2 regions of the Shewanella sp. 38A_GOM-205m genome follow, and region 2 is predicted to be linked to the other one. Evidence: predicted binding sites of a transcription regulator. Region 2 holds the regulator's gene; the other holds the start of a gene.
The links. The regulator LexA, encoded in region 2, represses DNA repair genes until DNA is damaged. The targets are predictions, from matches to a motif close to TACTGTATNNNNATACAGTA.
Positions count from the first base shown of each region.

Region 1: a site for LexA is predicted at 2,567-2,586, ahead of N512_RS0120005 (YebG family protein). Genes of this name have one in related genera too.

Region 1 is NZ_KI912438.1:46,523-56,141, reverse strand. It holds gene prc (carboxy terminal-processing peptidase) at 1-842, opposite strand, end outside; gene proQ (RNA chaperone ProQ) at 873-1,532, opposite strand; gene N512_RS0120010 (GAF domain-containing protein) at 1,796-2,254, opposite strand; gene N512_RS0120005 (YebG family protein) at 2,268-2,555, opposite strand; gene N512_RS0120000 (paraquat-inducible protein A) at 2,752-3,399, shown strand; gene N512_RS0119995 (paraquat-inducible protein A) at 3,389-4,027, shown strand; gene N512_RS0119990 (PqiB family protein) at 4,005-6,626, shown strand; gene N512_RS0119985 (nucleoside recognition domain-containing protein) at 6,689-7,915, opposite strand; gene rsmF (16S rRNA (cytosine(1407)-C(5))-methyltransferase RsmF) at 7,987-9,390, shown strand.
Region 2 is NZ_JADP01000026.1:42,964-52,582, forward strand. It holds gene N512_RS0114875 (cytochrome c oxidase subunit 3) at 1-74, opposite strand, end outside; gene N512_RS0114880 (cytochrome c oxidase assembly protein) at 71-634, opposite strand; gene ctaD (cytochrome c oxidase subunit I) at 636-2,246, opposite strand; partial or broken gene coxB (cytochrome c oxidase subunit II) at 2,265-3,386, opposite strand; gene N512_RS23145 (cell division inhibitor SulA) at 3,855-4,346, opposite strand; gene lexA (transcriptional repressor LexA) at 4,343-4,963, opposite strand; gene plsB (glycerol-3-phosphate 1-O-acyltransferase PlsB) at 5,229-7,655, shown strand; gene mtr (tryptophan permease) at 7,655-8,902, shown strand; tRNA gene N512_RS0114915 (tRNA-Gly) at 9,000-9,073, shown strand; gene N512_RS0114920 (TonB-dependent siderophore receptor) at 9,240-9,619, shown strand, end outside.

The DNA of each region.
Region 1 (9,619 bases), on a different contig from region 2:
CTGTCTTCAGGCGCCAGCTTCTCACTCAGCGCAGCTGGACCACCGGCCACCAGACTCTTGATAACTGTGTAGTCATCTTCCATCTGCAATACGGCGCCTATCCCTTCCAGGCTCAGGTTCATCTCCATCTGGAAACGTTCGGCATTACGGGGAGACAGGTAACTGGTGTGCGGCTCGACACTGCGGGCAAATGCATTCATCAGCCCCTGGAACACGTCTTCGCTGTTGGTTTGCTTCAAGCGTTTGATGGCGTTGTTGTAGCGCTTACCCAGCACATCAACAATCTCCGGCCACTCTTTACCGGTCAGCTTGAGGTTGAGGGCATCGTACTTGACCCGCTGACGCCACAGCTCGTTGAGCTCGGCCTCGTCTTTGGGCCAGGCGGCATCTTTACGATCAAAGACATAAGCATCGCCGGCCTGATTAAAGTCCATCTCTTTGTCGAGCAGACTCAAGGCATAGGCAAAACGCTCGTAACGGCGCTGCTGCACCAGATCGTACATCTTGTACGCCGGTTCCAGATCGCCGCTGCGTACCATATCGTCAAACTGATTGGCATAAACCTTAAAACTGTCGATATCGCTCTGCAACAATACATTGCGGCGGTAATCGAGTTGTTCAAGAAAGCGTTTGAAGATCTGCTGCGAGAAGGCATCATCCAGATCGAATCTGTGATAATGGGAGCGACTGAACAGGCCGGTTATCCGTTTACTGGCAACCTTGTGTTGCGGCTCCTGTTGCAAATGGGGTAACTCGCTGACCGGAACTGCCGGTGAGATAGCCAGCGCCTGGGATCCCATAAAGACACTGGCGATCGATGCAGCAAGAATAAATTTTCGCATCAGCAAGTTACTCCTTTCTATTTGATGATTTTACAGCAGAATATGTTCCACGCGGACCTTGACTGACAGGCCGGAATCCAGTTGGACGTGAACATCTTCTTTATTGATGTCGAGGATCACACCTGCTACCGGTGTCATACCCAATTTGACATTCACTCGCTGTGAAGGTTTCAGCTCTTCCAATACGGCTGGTACCAATTCCACGGCTGGAGCGGCAGGCTTGCCAGGCTTACGGGCCGCCTTTTTATCGCTGCGGGGGCGATCGTTGCGGGGCTTGTCCCCTTGAGGACGAGGCTTACGCGCAGGCTTGGCTTTTTTGGCTTCACCTTCTTTGGCTGGCTCGGCAGCACGGCGGGCCTTGGCTTTTTCCTGACTCTCTTTCAGCGTCGCCTTGGCATGTTCAATATGCTCTGGGTCCAGTTCGCCGCAAGGGTTACCATCGAGATCCACCCTCTGAGCGCCTTCCTTGATGCACTTCAGATAACGCCAACTGTTGGTGTAGCGTCTCAGGGCGACCCTAAGTTGGGTCTTACTGACTTTGGAATCATCAGCCAACCTTTCAGCCAAATCCTGAAACAGTCCTATCTTCAGTGGTTTGGTTTCTCCTTCGGCAATAAAGCACAAAGGGAATGTTTCATACAAATACGCCAGAATAGCGTTGGTGTCGGTCAACTTTTCTGTTGATTCCATCATTACTTCCACAGTTAACAGGGGACGTCAGTGGTCAGTTAGGTCTGCTGTACTCACGGCGTCGTTCATCTTCGTTAACCCCTTGGGGGATAACGTACAAATTAGCATGCATTCGGCCATTGCCAAAGGCATTACACAAAACTTAACATTTCAGCCTGATACGGCCAAGCACCACAAACGGTCATTTGGCCCTCAAAGCGGCCGCCTATTATAAGCTGCACGCGCCTTAAAGCGACCACCAATTGTGGCAGATTGTACGGGAATTAACCAAATAAGCACTTTTCCAGACTCTGCACCAGGGTCTCCAGCCCGGTTTGATCCTCTTTATCGAAGCGCGACAGGCTGGGACTGTCGATATCCAGCACGGCAATCAGTTCGCCCTTTTGGTAAACAGGGATCACAATTTCCGAGTTGCTGGCGGCATCACAGGCGATATGTCCGGCAAACTGATGTACATCCTCAACCAACTGAGTCTCGCCCTTGGCGGCCGCGGTGCCACAGACCCCTTTGCCCATTGGAATTCGGGTACAGGCCAGTTTCCCTTGAAAGGGCCCAAGCACCAGTTGCTCGCCCTTGAGCAGATAGAAACCCACCCAATTGATGTCTTCAAGGTGTTCATTCAGCAAAGCTGAGAAATTGGCCATGGCACAAATGACATCGTCTTCACCGGCAAACAGTGCCTGTACCTGACGGTTGAGCGTATCGTAAAACTGAGCTTTCATCTGTATTCCCGGGTTATGCCTTTTCTAGTTCTGTCTTCTTCTTACTGCTCTTGGCGGGGGCCGGTGCTTTTACCGGGGCACCCTTGAGCAGATTCGCCAGTGTATCTTTATGAGAAGCTAAATAAAAAGCAAGTTTTTCCGCTGTATTATCATCCAGTTCCAATTCACTGGCTTGAATAAAGGGGATTAAGTTATCCGCGATGTCGAGCATCTTATCGTAGGCGTCTGCCTCCTTCTTAGATGTAAATGTCATCTTCTCAACCCCTTCTCTGACCACAACGTACTGAGTTATAACGGCCATGACCTTCCTCACACTGTTTAAATATACAGTACATAGAGTGACATAAAATGCGCTATAGATGCAAGAGACGCGCTCTTTCTGATAGTATTTGCGAGTTTGTTTTGTCGATTAACTCCAATGGACCCACGCGCAACGCAGTTAGTGTGTTGACGACTAAGCTTGGGTCACCATGGCCAGAACAGGACATATCCAGCATTTGAAAGCTTATACTCCAAGCGACAACAAACCGGACTGCAGCTTAGTGCTCTGCCGCGCCTGTGATTTGGCTGTGAGTAAACGCGCCTTGCCCTCCGGCGTCAGAGCGCTTTGTCCCAGATGCCATACAGCGCTTTATGATGCGCCCTATTGTTCTATCAATGGCATGCTGGCGTTATGTATCAGTGCCCTGCTGTTTTATCTGCCCGCCATGCTGCTGCCTGTATTGGAAATGCACTTTCTCGGCAGTGTCAGAACCACGACCGCATACCAAGGTGCCCTGGCGGTAATTGACCAAGGTTATTGGATAGTGGGGATTGCCGTATTGGTGGCGGCAGTAATAGCCCCAGGAGTACTCAATCTGTCGATTTTTGTTCAAGTACTGATCATCAAGACAGGTCTGGTGCAGCATCACTTCTGGCGAGGGGTTCTCACCTGGTTGCTCAAGAAGCAAGGCCTGCTGTCGCAAATGACCATGCTGGAAATTTATGTGATCAGTTTCCTGGTTTCCGCCTTTCAGTTGTCCGACTTCTCCGATGTTTACTTTGGCATGGGAACCTTTTGTTTTACCATGCTGTTTTTGGTGACTCTCTTCCTGCAGCGCGAATATAACCTGGAGCATATGTGGAGTTTTCTCGATGAAAGCTAGAAAGCAGATCCAGGGCAAAGACATGGGCCTGTGCACCTGCCCTGCCTGCAAGAAACTCAACCTGATAGAGGATGAGTACTGCAGCCGCTGCCAAAACCCACTCAGGCTAAGGGACGAAACCAGTCTGCAAAAAAGCTGGGCCTTGCTGATCACTGCAGCCATCTTGTTAATCCCGGCCAACATCTATCCCATTACCATGCTCACCAAACAGGGCAAGGTTACCTACGACACCATTTTTTCCGGCATCACCCATCTGGTACAGTCGGATATGTTACCCATCGCCATCATAGTCTTTACCGCCAGTATTCTGGTGCCCTGGCTGAAGATTATCGGCCTGGCTTTCTATCTGACGGCGATCAGTTTCAACCTGCCTATCCCCAAACGGCCACTGATGGCTGGGTTTCATATCATAGAATGGATTGGACGCTGGTCTATGCTGGATCTGTTTGTCATATCCATTACCGTTGCCCTGGTTAATATGGGGCAATTGCTGGACGCCAAGCCGGCGCCGGCAGCAACTGCGTTTGCCTTGGTCATCCTCTTTACCCAACTTGCGGCCAAGGTGTTGGACACACGTTTACTTTGGGATCAACTGGACACAGAAGATGACGCAAATCGAAAAGCCTAAAATAGTCAAAAAGAAGCTTTTTTCCCCCATCTGGCTGTTACCTATAGTGGCGTTGGCCTTGGGCGCTTGGCTGGGGCTGAAGAGCATCAAGGAATCCGGCATTGAGGTGCGGATCCACTTCCCCAGTGCCAGTGGTATGGATGTGGGCAAGACACTGGTGCGCTATCAGGGCCTGACCGTCGGCAAGGTGGTGGATATCTCCATCGATGAAGAGCTGCAGGGTGTGAACGTCGATGTATTGATGGACTACCGCGCCGAGCCTTTCCTCAGGGATGAAACCAAGTTCTGGCTGGTGACCCCCAAAGCATCCATCACAGGCGTCGAAGGTTTGGATGCCTTGTTCTCGGGAAACTATATAGGTATTCAACCCGGAGACGGCGATTCACGTTACAGCTACGAGGCCGAGCGCTCTGCCCCGGCCGTGCTGCCCAGTAATGATGGCTTAGTGGTTGAACTGAGCGCCGATCGCCTCGGCTCACTGGATGTGGGCTCTCCGGTATTTTATCGCCAGGTACCTGTTGGCAGTGTGGTCAGCTATCGACTCGACAACAGTGACAAGCTGCTGCTGAGTGCCTTTATTCAGGAGCAATATGCCTATCTGGTCAAGAAGGATTCCCGCTTTTGGAATGTCTCCGGCATAGAGATCAACGCCTCACTTTCCGGCGTTAAGGTCAGCGCAGAGAGCCTGGCGGCGATACTCGCCGGCGGCATCAACTTTGATTCCCCCGAAAGCTCAAAGAACGCAGTAAACGGCGATAGTTTCACCCTATATGACAATGAAACAGAAGCCAGTGGCGGCGCCAGCTTTATCCTGTCGGCAAAAAACGCCGATGGCCTCAACAAGGGCAGCCCCATTCTCTACCGCGGTTTGCCTATAGGGGAAATCGAAGAGATAGTGCTGGCCGATGACGGCGTGGCGCTGCATGCCCGCCTGGACGCCCCCTACTCGAGTCTTTTGACCGGCACGGCGCAATTTTGGCGTGAAGGCGCCGAGCTGTCACTGTCCGGCATAAAACACCCGGGCCGATTGCTGAGCGGCGATGCCATCGCCTTTCTCCCGGGTACGGGCGAGGCCCAGACCCGTTACGCCTTGGCCGAGCAGGCGCCGGATCTCAGCAAGGCCAAGGCGCTAAAGATAACGCTTAGAGCCGATGAAAACCCCGGCATCAGCCCAGATGCCGAGCTGAGGTACAAGAAGATCGCCATAGGCAAGGTCACTTCAGTTACCCTGAGTCAGGACTTTAATTCGGTAGAGTACCAGGCCGAGGTGTTGCCCGAGTTTGCCCCGTTGCTGACTCAAGGCAGTGACTTCATCGCCGAAGCCGCGCTGGACTTCAACGCCTCACTGGACGGAGTCAGCCTCAAGAGCGGCGATTTTACGACCCTCACCAAGGGCAGTGTCAGCTTAAGACGCGGCCAAAGCCGCAAGGGCGCGGATCTTTCCAAGCCGTTGCCGCTGTTTGCCTCGAGTGCCGAGGCCGGCCACTATTACCAAGGCATGGAGCAGCTAAAATGGCAGCTCTACAGCGATGATGGCGCCGACTTGAGCCCGGGCGCACCTGTCTACTACAAGAAGATGCAGATAGGACAGGTGAAACAGGTCAGCTGGCAGAGCCAGGATGACAGATTTGCCATTGCGCTCGCCATAGACCATACCTTTGCGCCCCTACTCAAACCCAATGCCGTGTTTTGGCGCAATCAGGCGGTGTCAATCGATGCCGGACTTTCGGGAGTCAAGCTGGATGTCGCGCCGCTGGCCGGTGCCATCAAGGGCAGTATCAGTTTGGGCTTTTTGGAACAAGGCGAGCCCAACAATAAGCAGCTTTATACCTCCGAGTCACTGGCGCGCAATCAGGCCGTTGCCATTGAGCTGAGTTTCCCGGCCAGTGCCACTATCAAACCAGGTGCCGCTATCCGCTATCAGGGCCATCAGATAGGTGAAGTCACCCGGGTAACCTTGAGTGACGATCTCAACAGCCAGCAACTCAGTGCCTTTCTCTATGGCCGCTATGCCGAGCCGTTTCTCAAAAGCGACAGTCGCTACAGCCTGGTCAATGCCGAAATATCCCTTAAGGGCATAAAGGCGCCGGAAACCCTGCTGACCGGCGCCTATATCAGCGCTCTTCCCGGCCAGGCCACCAAAGCGAGCCGGCAGTTCAATGGCAAAGTACACACGGCGATTGCCCCAGAGGCCGATGCGCTGCAGCTGGTGTTGAGCAAGACCAGCCTGGGCTCGGTCAACATAGGCACAGGGATCTTCTTTCGCGGCATTCAAATTGGCGATGTAACCAGCTATAGACTGGCGCCCAAGGGCGATGAAGTCTGGATCCAGACCCAGATTGCTGCGCCTTATCGGCATCTTATCAACCAGAGCAGCAGGTTCTACGACTTGTCCGGTATTCGGGTCGATTTGGGGCTGTTTTCCGGAGCCCAAATCGAAACCGGCTCATTGGAAACCATACTCGCCGGCGGCATAGGAGTGGTCACTGAGCTCGACAATCAAAGCAGCAAACCGCTTGAAAACCAGAGCCTGATGCCACTTCATGACAAACCCGAGCGCGACTGGCTCAACTGGCGCCCAAGACTCAGCCAGCCATAAAACCCAAACGGGGCTCATCTGAGCCCCGATTTTTAAGTTTGTGATCCTACCTATGTTTCACCTCAGCCATAAAACCAATAGCACACGGCGATAGCAGTGCAGATACCCGCCAGATCGGCAAACAAGCCACAAGCCAGTGCGTGGCGGCCATTGCGGATACCGACGGCACCAAAATACACTGCCAGCACGTAAAAAGTGGTTTCTGTGCTGCCCTGGAAAATGGCCGCCAGCCTGCCGGCAAAAGAATCGACGCCGTAATGGGCCATGGTTTCCAGCATCATGGCTCTGGCGCCTGAGCCGCTCAAAGGCTTCATCAGGGCGGTTGGCAAGGCATCGATAAAGCGGCCATCCATCCCCAGGTGGCCCACCAAAGCGGCAATAACCCCGAGTAGATAATCCAGTGCGCCGGAGGCGCGCAGTAAGGCTATCGCCAGCAGCATGGCCAACAGATAAGGAATGAGCCGCACCGACTGTTCAAACCCCGACTTGGCGCCTTCGATAAATTCATCGTAAACCGCCACCCGCCTAAGCAGCGCCACCAACACAAAGGCAAAGATGATCCCCAGCAGCAAACCGTTCCCCAACATGGCGGAGACTTCGCCGATCCGCTCGGCTCCCAGGGTCAACAGGTACATCACACCGGCACTGAGACCGCCGAGCAGTATTGTGCCATAACCCAGCACCACCCAATCCAGCAAGCGTATCCTTTGCACCAGCGCCACCACACTCAAACCCGCCAGGGTCGAGCCCAGGGTAGAGAGTAAAATAGGCAGGAAAATGTCGGCAGGATCAGCAGCCCCTTGCTGCGCCCGGTACAAAAAAACCGTCACGGGTACCAAAGTCACGGAAGAGGTATTGAGCACCAAAAACAGAATTTGGGCATTGGTGGCGGTCTTCTTGTCGGGGTTCAGGCTTTGCAAATCTGCCATCGCCTTAAGTCCCAATGGTGTGGCGGCATTGTCCAACCCCAGCATATTGGCGGTCAGGTTCATGGTGACGCTGCCATAGGCGGGGTGGCCTCTTGGCACTTCCGGCATCAACTTGCTGAGCAGCGGCTCAAATACCCAGGCAATGGCTGCAACCACTCCGGCTTTTTCCCCAAGACGCATCAGCCCCATCCACAGGGTCAACACCCCAATCAATCCCAGGGCTATTTCGGCGGCCAATTTGGCGCTGTCAAACATCGCCGTGACAGACTCATTGAGAACAGTCGCATCGCCGCTCATCAAACGCAGCAAAATCGCTCCCAGCGCGATAATAAAGAACAGACTCCAAACCCGGTTCAACACCTAAAACACCCCACAGTCGCCGCGCCCGAGTGTGCTATACTGCCGCCATCCCGGGGTCACCCTTTTTGTTTATGGTTCAATTAAATCAGAATTTTATCAACAGTATCGCCAAGGATCTGCCAGAACATCTCAAGCTCGAGGATTTTATTCACTTTTGCAGCTTACCACTGAGAGCCGCCTTGCGGGTCAACACCCTCAAAATCAGCGTCGATGAATTCCTCTCGAGAATGCGGGCCAAAGGCTGGCAGTTCGAAACCATTCCCTGGTGCCCTGAGGGATTTTGGTATCAGGCGGGCGATAGCCAACCCGGAAATTGTGTCGAACATCAGCAAGGGCTGTTTTACATTCAGGAGGCCAGCTCCATGCTGCCGCCCATGGCGCTGCTGGAGCCGGGAATGGAGCTGGTGCTGGATATGGCCTCGGCGCCGGGCTCCAAGACCACACAAATGGCGGCCATGATGGCCAATGGAGGCGCGCTGATCGCCAACGAATACTCCTCCAGCCGCGTCAAAGTGCTGCATGCCAATCTGCAGAGAATGGGGGTCAGCAATACGGCCCTGACCCACTTCGATGCCAGGGTGTTCGGCCAATACCAGTATGAATCCATGGATGCCGTGTTGCTCGATGCCCCCTGTAGCGGTGAAGGCACGGTACGCAAGGATCCGGATGCCCTCAAACACTGGGATCCACAGGAGATAGCCGACATTGCCGCCACCCAGAGGGATTTGATAGATTCCGCCTTTCTGGCACTTAAGCCTGGCGGGGTAATGGTGTACTCCACCTGTACCCTCAACAGCCAGGAAAACCAGGCCGTACTGCAACACCTTAAGCAAAAATATGGCGCTGCGGTGGCCTTTGAGTCACTTGAATCACTGTTTGCCGGGGCGGAAAAAGCCTGCTCTGCCGAGGGCTTCTTGCATATTTGGCCGCAAATCTATGACAGCGAAGGTTTCTTTGTTGCCAAGGTGCGTAAACTGAGTTCAGTGGCGCGCGAAAGTGATGAACCCAAACAGCAAAAGCAGTTTCCTTTCAGTCTCGCCAGTGCCAAACAGCAACAGGCCATCGCCGCCGAGCTGCAGCGGTTGCTCGGCAAAACGCTTCCCGACGGCAGCCTCTGGATCCGGGATCAGGAGTACTGGCTGTTTCCCTGCGGCTTTGAGCCCTTTATCGGCAAGATGCGTTATCAGCGTATCGGTCTTAAGCTCGCCGATGACAGTAAGCATGGGTTGAAACTGCGTCATGAAGCCTTAATGGCCTTGGGAGTAACCGCCGACAAGGGTTATGAAGTTACAGAGCCTGAGGCTCAGGCTTATCTGATGGGCCGGGATATCGCGCTGGATGGCAGTGAAAAAGCCCGTGGTGAGCTGGTATTGACCTGGGGCGGGCAAGTGCTGGGGTTGGGTAAACATCTGGGCAACCGGCTGAAGAACAACCTGCCGCGGGAGCTGGTCAAAGACAAGATCTGCCTATCCTGAAAGCCTTGGCCGTCCTGAAAGCATTGGGTAAACGCCGCTGCAGACACGCCTTCGATTAAACTCGCCTGAATGCTTAAAAGAGTGGCTTGTTAAGTCATTCTTTTAAGTGCCCTTACTTAAATCGACCTCTATTTTTGTTATATCTTATATTAATTAGTGCTAACAAATCTGCCGGCCAAATACCTCTTTTATCGGCGTTCGGCTAATATTTAGTCAGAGATAGCCAATC
Region 2 (9,619 bases):
AAAAGCCCCAATGCGCCGACAATCGGCCAGGCGCTTTGAGCTGGAACATAATAGTGTTCATGTTTACTGGTCATTTCGCTGCTCCTTGCTCCAGGGCATCGGATATCTGTCTATCCGTGATGTCATAGAGGGTGTAAGAGAGGGTCAGAGTGCTGATGGAGTCCGGCAGGTCCGGATCCACGTAAAACACCAGCGGCAGCTCGGCACTGGCATCGGCAGCCAGCGGCTGCTGATTGAAACAGAAGCACTCGGTTTTATTGAAGTAGGCGGCGCCTTGTCCCGGTGAAACGGAAGGGATCGCCTGACCTATCTTGTATTGGTGTGACAGGTTGCGGGCCAGAAAGCGGGTATGGGTCAACTGGCCGGGATGCACCTTGATACGGGTCACTTCCGGCTTGAACTCCCACGGCATTCCCTTGGCCACCTGAGAGATAAACTCCACAGTGACCAAGCGGCTGTTATCCACTTGGGCACTATAAGTGGCGGCGCTGGTGTTGGTCTTGCCATTGATCCCCAACTGCTGACAAAGCACATCATAGAGCGGCACCAGGGCAAAGCCGAAGCCGAACATGGCTACGGCGCCAAGTAGCAGCAGGCGTACCAGTTTACGGTTGTCGGGGCGGGAGTCTGCCATATCACTTAATCTCCGGCGGAGTGCTGAAGGTGTGATAAGGCGCCGGACTTGGGAGTGTCCACTCAAGCCCCTGGGCTCCTTCCCAAGGTTTGGCCGGAGCCTGGGCGCCGCCGCGAATACACTTGATCACCAGCACCAGAAATATCAGCTGTGACAGGCCAAAGGCAAAACCGCCTATGGAGACAATCTGATTGACATCGGCAAACTGCACCGAGTAGTCGGGGATGCGTCTGGGCATACCGGCCAGCCCGAGGAAATGCATCGGGAAGAACAACACATTGACCGAAATGACCGAGCACCAGAAATGCCACTTGGCCAAGGTCTCGCTGTACATATGCCCGGTCCACTTGGGTAGCCAGTAATAGGCGGCGGCCATGATGGAGAAGATGGCGCCGGTGACCAGCACATAATGGAAATGGGCAACCACAAAGTAAGTGTCATGGTATTGGAAGTCGGCTGGGGTGATTGCCAACATCAGGCCGGAGAAGCCGCCTATGGTGAAGAGAATAATAAAGGCACAGGCGAACATCATAGGGGCTTCAAAGCTGATGGATCCCCGCCACATGGTGGCAACCCAGTTGAATACCTTGACCCCGGTTGGCACGGCAATCAGCATGGTGCAGTACATAAAGAAGAGTTCGGCAAAGACAGGCATACCTGTGGTGAACATGTGGTGTGCCCACACCAGGAAGGAGAGGATTGCGATGCTGGCGGTGGCGTAGACCATTGAGGCGTAGCCAAACAAAGGTTTGCGACTGAATGCCGGAATGATGGCCGAGATGATGCCGAATGACGGCAAGATCATTATGTACACCTCGGGGTGGCCGAAGAACCAGAAAATATGCTGGAACATCACAGGATCTCCGCCGCCGGCGGCATCGAAGAAGCTGGTGCCGAAGAATTTGTCTGTGAGTACCATGGTCACGGCACCAGCCAATACCGGCATAACGGCTATCAGAAGGAATGCGGTGATAAGCCAGGTCCAGACGAACAGGGGCAGCTTCATCCAGTTCATGCCAGGTGCGCGCAGATTCACTATGGTGACTATCACGTTGATCGCTCCCATGATTGAGCTTATCCCCATGATATGTATTGAAAAAACAAACAAGGCTGTGCTGTCGGCACTATAAGTGGTCGACAATGGGGCATAGAAGGTCCAGCCAAAATTGGGGCCGCCACCTTCCATAAACAATGAGCTAAGCAGGATTAAGAAGGCGAAGGGCAAAATCCAGAAGCTCCAGTTGTTCATCCTCGGCAGCGCCATATCCGGCGCACCTATCATCATGGGGATCAACCAGTTGGCCAGACCGGTAAAGGCCGGCATCACGGCGCCAAAAACCATGATAAGGCCATGAACTGTGGTCATTTGGTTAAAGAAGTTGGGCTCGACCAGTTGCAATCCGGGCTGGAATAATTCAGCACGGATCACCATGGCCATGGCGCCCCCTATCAGGAACATGATGAAGCTGAACCAGAGATAGAGTGTGCCTATGTCTTTATGGTTGGTGGTCAGCAACCAGCGCATGATCCCCTTGGGGGCGTGATGATGCTGGTGTTCCTGTTCAGCGATTTCCTGAACGCCAGCTTCGGCATCTTGACTGAATGAGTTCATCTTCTCCCCCTACTGCCCGTGGTTATTGACGTCGGCGGCTTGCACAGTGTCGCCTGTATTATTGCCCCAGGCATTACGCTCATAGGTCACCACAGCAGCCAGTTCCTTGGCGGTTATCTGTTTGCCGAAGGCCTGCATGGCGGTGCCTGTCTTGCCATGGATCACTATGTCCAGATGGGCAGCGATTGGGCCTATGGCAATAGCACTGCCCTTGAGCGCCGGGAACACCCCTTGAAGTCCGGCGCCGTTGGGCTGATGACAGGCGGCGCAACGCGCCATATAGATCTGTTCGCCAAGCGCCATGGCCTCATCATGGCTCATGGTCTCACTGAGGGCCGCCTGAGCTTCTTCGGCGGCCGTAGCCGCGGCTTGTTTCTGTTCCGCCATCCAGGCGTCAAACTCATCTTCTGCCAGTACCTTCACCACAATCGGCATAAAGCCGTGGTCTTTACCGCAAAGCTCGGCACATTGGCCGCGGTAGATCCCCGGTTTGTCCACCCGGGTCCAGGCTTCGTTAATAAAACCGGGATTGGCGTCTTTTTTGACGGCAAAGGCGGGCACCCACCAGGAGTGGATCACATCATCTGAGGTCATCAGGAATCGGACTTTGCGATTGATGGGCAATACCAAAGGCTTGTCGACTTCAAGTAAGTAGTGCTCGCCCTTGGCTTCCTGGCCTTCTATCTGGGATCTCGGCGTTGCCAATATGCTGAAGAAGTCGATGTCTTCGCCGAAATAGCTGTAGTGCCATTTCCATTGCGAGCCGGTGATCTTGACCGTCAGGTCGGCATCACTGGGATCTTCCATGGCAATCAGCGTTTTGGTTGCGGGGATTGCCATCAGGATCAGGATTAAAAAGGGGATAAGCGTCCAGGCAATTTCTACCTTGGTACTTTCATGGAATTGGGACGCGACTGCCCCTTTGGACTTCCTATGGTTGATCATGGCGTAGATCATCACGCCGAATACGACCAAACCTATGGCGCAACAGATATAAAGAATGATCATGTGCAGGTGATACACCTTGCCACTGATCTCAGTTACCCCTTGAGTCATATTCAAGGGCATATCTGCCTGAGCGCCTGGAGACAACAAGCTGACGCACAACAAGGTCAGCAAAACACACAGCCATTGCTTCACAAGACATCTCCTCTGTCAATTGCATTCGCAACTACAAAGAAGAGTCACACAGTAAGTCTTTGCTCTATGCAAACTCTTCAGTTCCCAAAAAAGCAACGATGACTTCAAAGTGCGGCGGCGGTTTCACTTAGCTCTAGGTATACAGGTGGTGACCACTGTTGCACTTACCGCTGAATATACTCAGCATTTCCGGCGACGGCACCACTCGTTATGAACCGAAATGGGGCGGTCAACCTACGACGAATTGCATGGAGATAACACAATCGTTGTTCTTACATTACTTGTAGATTAAATATTGATCAAGATCACGATGTTTTCTAACTATATGAAAAAAAAGCGTCTGTTAATCCAGAGGTGAATTCTGTGTGAGTAGCATAGCTGCGCGGTTTGCCGCCGATTGACAGGGGAAGGCATTGCACCAAAAAGGCACAGAAAAAAGGCCATCCCAGGGATGGCCTTTAAACACAATCAATGGATGGAGTGGGTAAGTTCGTTGAGGTGGTTATCCACCTCTTTCGCCTGCTGTCCCGTTTCCAACACTATGCCCATGGCTCTGGCGTTACGGGCGACCAGCTGCAATCGGCGGTTATCACGGGCATCCAGGCTGTCTATCCAACTGATCACTGCACTGGAGGTGCCGTTGGTCAGGGCTCTTTCCGTTGCCCACAAGGCTTCTACTTCATCCTTGGTGCGCACCAAGAGTACTCTATCCATTCTGACACCGGCCCTTGCTAAGGTTTCTTTGTAACCTATGCTGGCCGGGGCGTTAATCAAGACTATCCAGCGTCCCTGTTGACTCAATTGCGCCAATTGAGGGCAGAGGCGCAATAATTCCTGACGTCCCTGGCTATGGCTGGCCAAGCTGGAGATACCGGTATGTTGCCAAGGCTGATTGCCGGCAATACCGGTGTCTGTCCACAGGCCTGGGTGTCTTGGGGCGTTGCCAGTCATTATGCTCATAGCCAGTCTCCATTGCGTATTATCCCTACCGCCAGTCCTTCAATGGTCAATGGCTGGAAAGTCAGGTCGACTTTGATTGGGGAGTAAGCCTCGTTCTCGGCATGTAGATAAACCACATTACCTTTCTTTTCAAAGCGTTTCACAGTTACATCGTCTTCAACCCTGGCCACCACGACTTGACCGTTACGGGCTTCCTGTACCTTGTGAACCGCCAGGAGATCACCTTCGAGAATACCTATGTTCTTCATGCTGTCGCCGCGTACCCGTAGCAGAAAGTCGGCATTGGGGTGGAACATGCCAGGGTCGACCTGGTAATACTGCTCAACGTGTTCCTGTGCCAGTATGGGTTCACCGGCGGCAACCTGACCAATCAGGGGCAAGCCTGTTTCTGACTCCGCTTGTTCATCATGAGGCAGGCGAATACCACGAGAGGTGCCTGGCATGATCTCAATACAGCCTTTCTTGGCCAATGCCTTGAGGTGTTCCTCGGCGGCATTGGCGCTCTTGAAGCCCAGCCGGGTGGCAATTTCGGCCCGGGTTGGCGGCATGCCGGTGTCGGCTATATTGCGTTTAATCAGTTCCAGAATCTGTGCCTGGCGCGGTGTCAGTGGTCTCATGGTGATTCCTGTTTTTTCATACAGTACCTGTCAGTATATACAGTATTTTTGTCAGTGCAAGTATTAACCAAAATTGAAACTTTTAGGGAGCGGATAAGTAAGCCATTCGGTGCTTTGGTTTTAACGGCTTGTCTGATGCAGCATGGGGAGTTCAAGGCATTGGCCAGAGGAACTGCCGGGGCCGGTTCGCACCTTCCCTAGCTAAGGTTCAGGAAATTCTGGTATTCTATTGGGCTATTGATTGTGGCTCAGACACTGAAAAAACATGTCCAAACAAGATTCATTCTGGTTTAAATCTCTTCGCTGGCTCCAAAGCAAGCTGGTGCATACCACTGTGGTGCCTCAGGATCCTTTCGCCGATTTGAACCTGGATCCGGCCAAGCCGATGGCCTATGTAATGAAGACGGAATCTGTCAGTGATATTGCGGCATTGGCGGAAGTCACCCGTAAGTTTGGTTTGCCTTGTCCTTATGAGGCACTCAAGGTTGATGATATTACCGTTCCCCGAGTCGTCTGCCTGGAAGGAGCCAAGCCCCTATTCGGCAAGCGCAAGAGCAACAAGCCATTTCTCAGCTGTTTCACTTCTCTGCTGAACCTGCATCAGGCTAATCCACAACTGGATATTCAATTGGTGCCAGTGAGCCTCTATTGGGGCCGCACTCCGGGTAAGGAAGATGACAGCATGCGTGCCGCCGTATTTGAGCGGGAAAATCCCACTTGGCTGCGCAAGTTTCTGATGATCCTGTTTCTGGGGCGCGACAACTTTGTGCAGTTTTCCAATGCCGTGTCGTTGCGGCTGATGGCCGATGAACATGGGACCGACAAGGCTATTGCCCATAAGTTGTCACGGGTGGCCAGGGTACATTTCCGCCGGCAACGCAAGGTGATGACAGGACCCGTGCTGCCCAACCGTCAGGCTCTGTTCAATGAGTTGCTGCGCTCGGAAACGCTGAAAAAGGCGATTAAAGAAGAGGCCGCTGCCAAGAAGATCCCCGAGGCCAGAGCCAGGGAGATGGCGGAAGAATATCTCGATGAGATTGCCGCCCACTATTCCGACAGCCTGGTGCGTATTGCCGAGCGGATCCTCACCTGGTTGTGGAACAAGCTCTACAAGGGGATCAACATCAAGGGCGCCGAGCAGATACGCCAGCTGCACCACGATGGCCATGAGATAGTTTATGTGCCTTGCCACCGCAGTCATATGGATTACCTGCTGCTCTCCTATATTCTCTATTTTCAGGGTATGGTTCCGCCCCACATAGCCGCCGGTATCAACTTGAACTTCTGGCCCGCCGGGCCCATGTTCCGCCGCGGTGGTGCTTTCTTCATCCGCCGCAGCTTCAACGGTAACAAGCTCTATACCGCTGTGTTCCGCGAGTATCTGGATCAGCTGTTTGCCAAAGGCTATTCGGTTGAATACTTCACCGAAGGTGGTCGCTCCCGTACCGGACGGCTGTTGTCACCCAAGACAGGGATGCTGGCGATGACAGTTAACTCTGTGCTGCGGGGCATTGAACGGCCGGTGACTCTGGTGCCTGTGTACCTGGGCTACGACCATGTCATGGAAGTGGCCACTTACCACAAAGAACTCAGCGGCAAGAAAAAGCAGAAAGAATCTGTTTGGCAGGTGGTTGGCGCCTTGCGTAAGCTGGGCAATTTCGGTCAGGGTTATGTGAACTTTGGTGAGCCTGTGACGCTGCAGAATTTCCTCAGTGAAGCGGCGCCCAACTGGCGCGAAGAAGTGGCGGCCGATCCCGAGCAGAAACCCAGCTGGCTGACCCCGGCGGTTAATACTCTGGCCAATAGGGTGATGACTCATATCAACGATGCCGCCGCTGCCAGCGCCGTGACTCTTACCAGCCTGGTACTCTTGTCATCAGAACAGAATGCGCTGGAGCGAAGCCAGTTGGAACGTCAGTTGGACTTGTATCTGGATCTGCTCAAGGAAGTGCCATATACCCAGTATACTTCTGTTGCTGAGGGCGACGGTAAGCAGTTGCTGCAACAAGGTCTGGAGCTGAATAAGTTCACGGTTCAGGAAGATGAACTGGGCGATATCATCTCAATCGACGAGTCGATCGCGGTAACCATGACTTACTATCGCAACAACATCATTCACCTGTTTATGGTGCCTTCTTTGCTGGCCAGCTGCCTGGTGCGCCTGGAGCAGTGCAGCCGAGCTCAGATGCAGGCGGTGCTTGAGGATTTCTACCCTCTGCTGCAGGCCGAGCTGTTTATGGGTAAGGCCGATGTCAGTGCCTATGCCGATCAGCTGCTGGATCGTTTCATTGCCAAAGGTTTGGTCGCCGAAGAAGCCGATGGTTTCCGGGTACTGGAAGCCGGCATAAACCCGCTGGCGCTGTTGGCCGAAACCATGAGTGAAACCCTGCAGCGCTACGCCATCATCTTTAACTTGCTGGCCGCTCACCCAGGTATTGAGCGTGGCGATTTGGAGCGCGAAAGCCATAAATTGGCCAGTCGTCTGGGCGCGCTGCATGGGATTACGGCCCCCGAGTTTTACGACAAGAAACTCTACGGCATCTTGAGTATCAAGCTCAAAGAGCTGGGGTATCTCACCAAGGAAGATACCCGCCATGATATAGAGCGAACCCGGGATTATGCCAACCAGCTGCTGCGTCCACAGGTCAAGCAAACCATAGTCGACAGCGTCGCCGCCGAACAGGAGGCCTGATGGCCAATCATATGAATGCGGCGCCTGCCAAGGCGTCTTTGCTGGGCGGCGCCATGATCATCGCCGGGACCACGGTCGGTGCCGGGATGTTTTCCCTGCCGGTAGAAGGCGCCGGCATGTGGTTTGGCTATTCTGTGCTTATGCTGCTGGGGGTGTGGTTTTGCATGTTCATGTCCGGGCTGCTGCTGCTGGAAACCAACCTGCATTTTGAACCCGGTGCCAGCTTTGACACCCTCACCAAGGAGACCCTGGGGCAGTTTTGGCGGGTGCTTAACGGCGCTTCGATAACCTTCGTGCTCTATATTCTCACTTATGCCTATATCAGTGGCGGCGGCTCCATCGTCAATCATAGCCTGGAAGGTATGGATATCAGCCTGCCGCAGAGTTTTGCCGCCTTGGTGTTTGCCCTGGTGCTGGCGCTGGTTGTGCTTATCAGCACCAAGGCCGTGGATCGGATCACTACCATAATGCTGGGAGGGATGATCATCAGCTTCTTTCTGGCGATAGGCAATCTGTTGATCGGCGTTGATACCAGTAAGCTTCTGCTACCTAATGGTGAGAGCAGCTATGGCTCATATCTGTGGGCGGCCATTCCTTTCGGCCTGGCCAGTTTTGGTTATCACGGCAATGTGCCGTCTCTGGTGAAATACTACGGCAAACAGCCGGGCACCATAATCAAGGCGATTTTTGTCGGCACCTTTATCGCCTTGGCTATCTACCTGTGTTGGCTGGTGGCAACCATGGGTAATATTTCCCGCGGTGAATTCGGCGCCATTATTGCCCAGGGCGGTAATATGGGGGTATTGGTCGGCGCCTTGTCCAAGGTGATGGATAACTCGCTGCTCAACACCATGCTCACCCTGTTTGCCAATCTGGCCGTGGCGTCTTCATTCCTTGGAGTAACCTTGGGCTTGTTTGACTATCTGGCAGATCTGTTTGGTTTTGACGACAGTCGCAGCGGCAGGGTCAAGACCGCCTTGGTGACTTTCCTGCCTCCGACTCTGCTAGGTATGCTGTTTCCAGATGGCTTCCTGGTAGCCATCGGCTTCGCTGCCTTGGCGGCCACGGTTTGGGCTGTAATAGTGCCGGCCTTGATGGCTTGGCGCTCGAGGCAACAGTTTGCCGATAACCCGGGTTTTCGCGTACCGGGTGGTACGCCTTTGATAGCCATAGTGGTGCTGTTTGGGGTGCTGACGGCCGCCTGCCATCTGTTGGCCATGGCCGGCATGTTACCCAAGTATTCCTGAAGTGAGGAGCGGCTCTCTTTTTCAGGGAATGAGAGAGCCCCACCTTGACAAGACTATAAAAGTCAGTAATTTATACCGTCCACGCCGAGTATTTCGTGCGGGTGTAGTTCAATGGTAGAACGGCAGCTTCCCAAGCTGCATACGTGGGTTCGATTCCCATCACCCGCTCCAAAATCGCCCATCCTTCTTGTGATTACCTTTGTTACTTTTTGTATCTTTGTGAGCCTTTTGGCGACTTTACACTTAACTGACGTTTGTCTCATTAAAGTTAACGCAAATCGTTATCATTGGTGTTAGTATCGTGCGCTGATTCATTCAACCAAGGAAATCTCAATCCATGTCCAGATCCAGCTTACCGATACTCTCGGGGCTGACTGTGGCACTGATGTCGGCAAGTGCAGTGAGTGCAGAGGAAGCCGCCGATACCAGTATCGAAAGGATTATCGTGACCACAAAGGCCACCTCCCCATCTACTACCAAGGGTGATTTCAATCTGCTCAAGGCACCGCAGAACATTCAGATATTGTCGAAGAATTTCCTCGACGAGCAGGGCGCCGTGTTACTGCAGGATTCGCTTAAGAATGTTGCCGGGGTGCAACCTGGTGGTTATTACAAGGGATATGACTATTTCCGGATCCGCGGTTTCGATGCTTCGAAAGAGATCTATCTGGATGGTCTCAGGCTGAATGATAACGGCTTGGGGGCCAACGTCGAGCA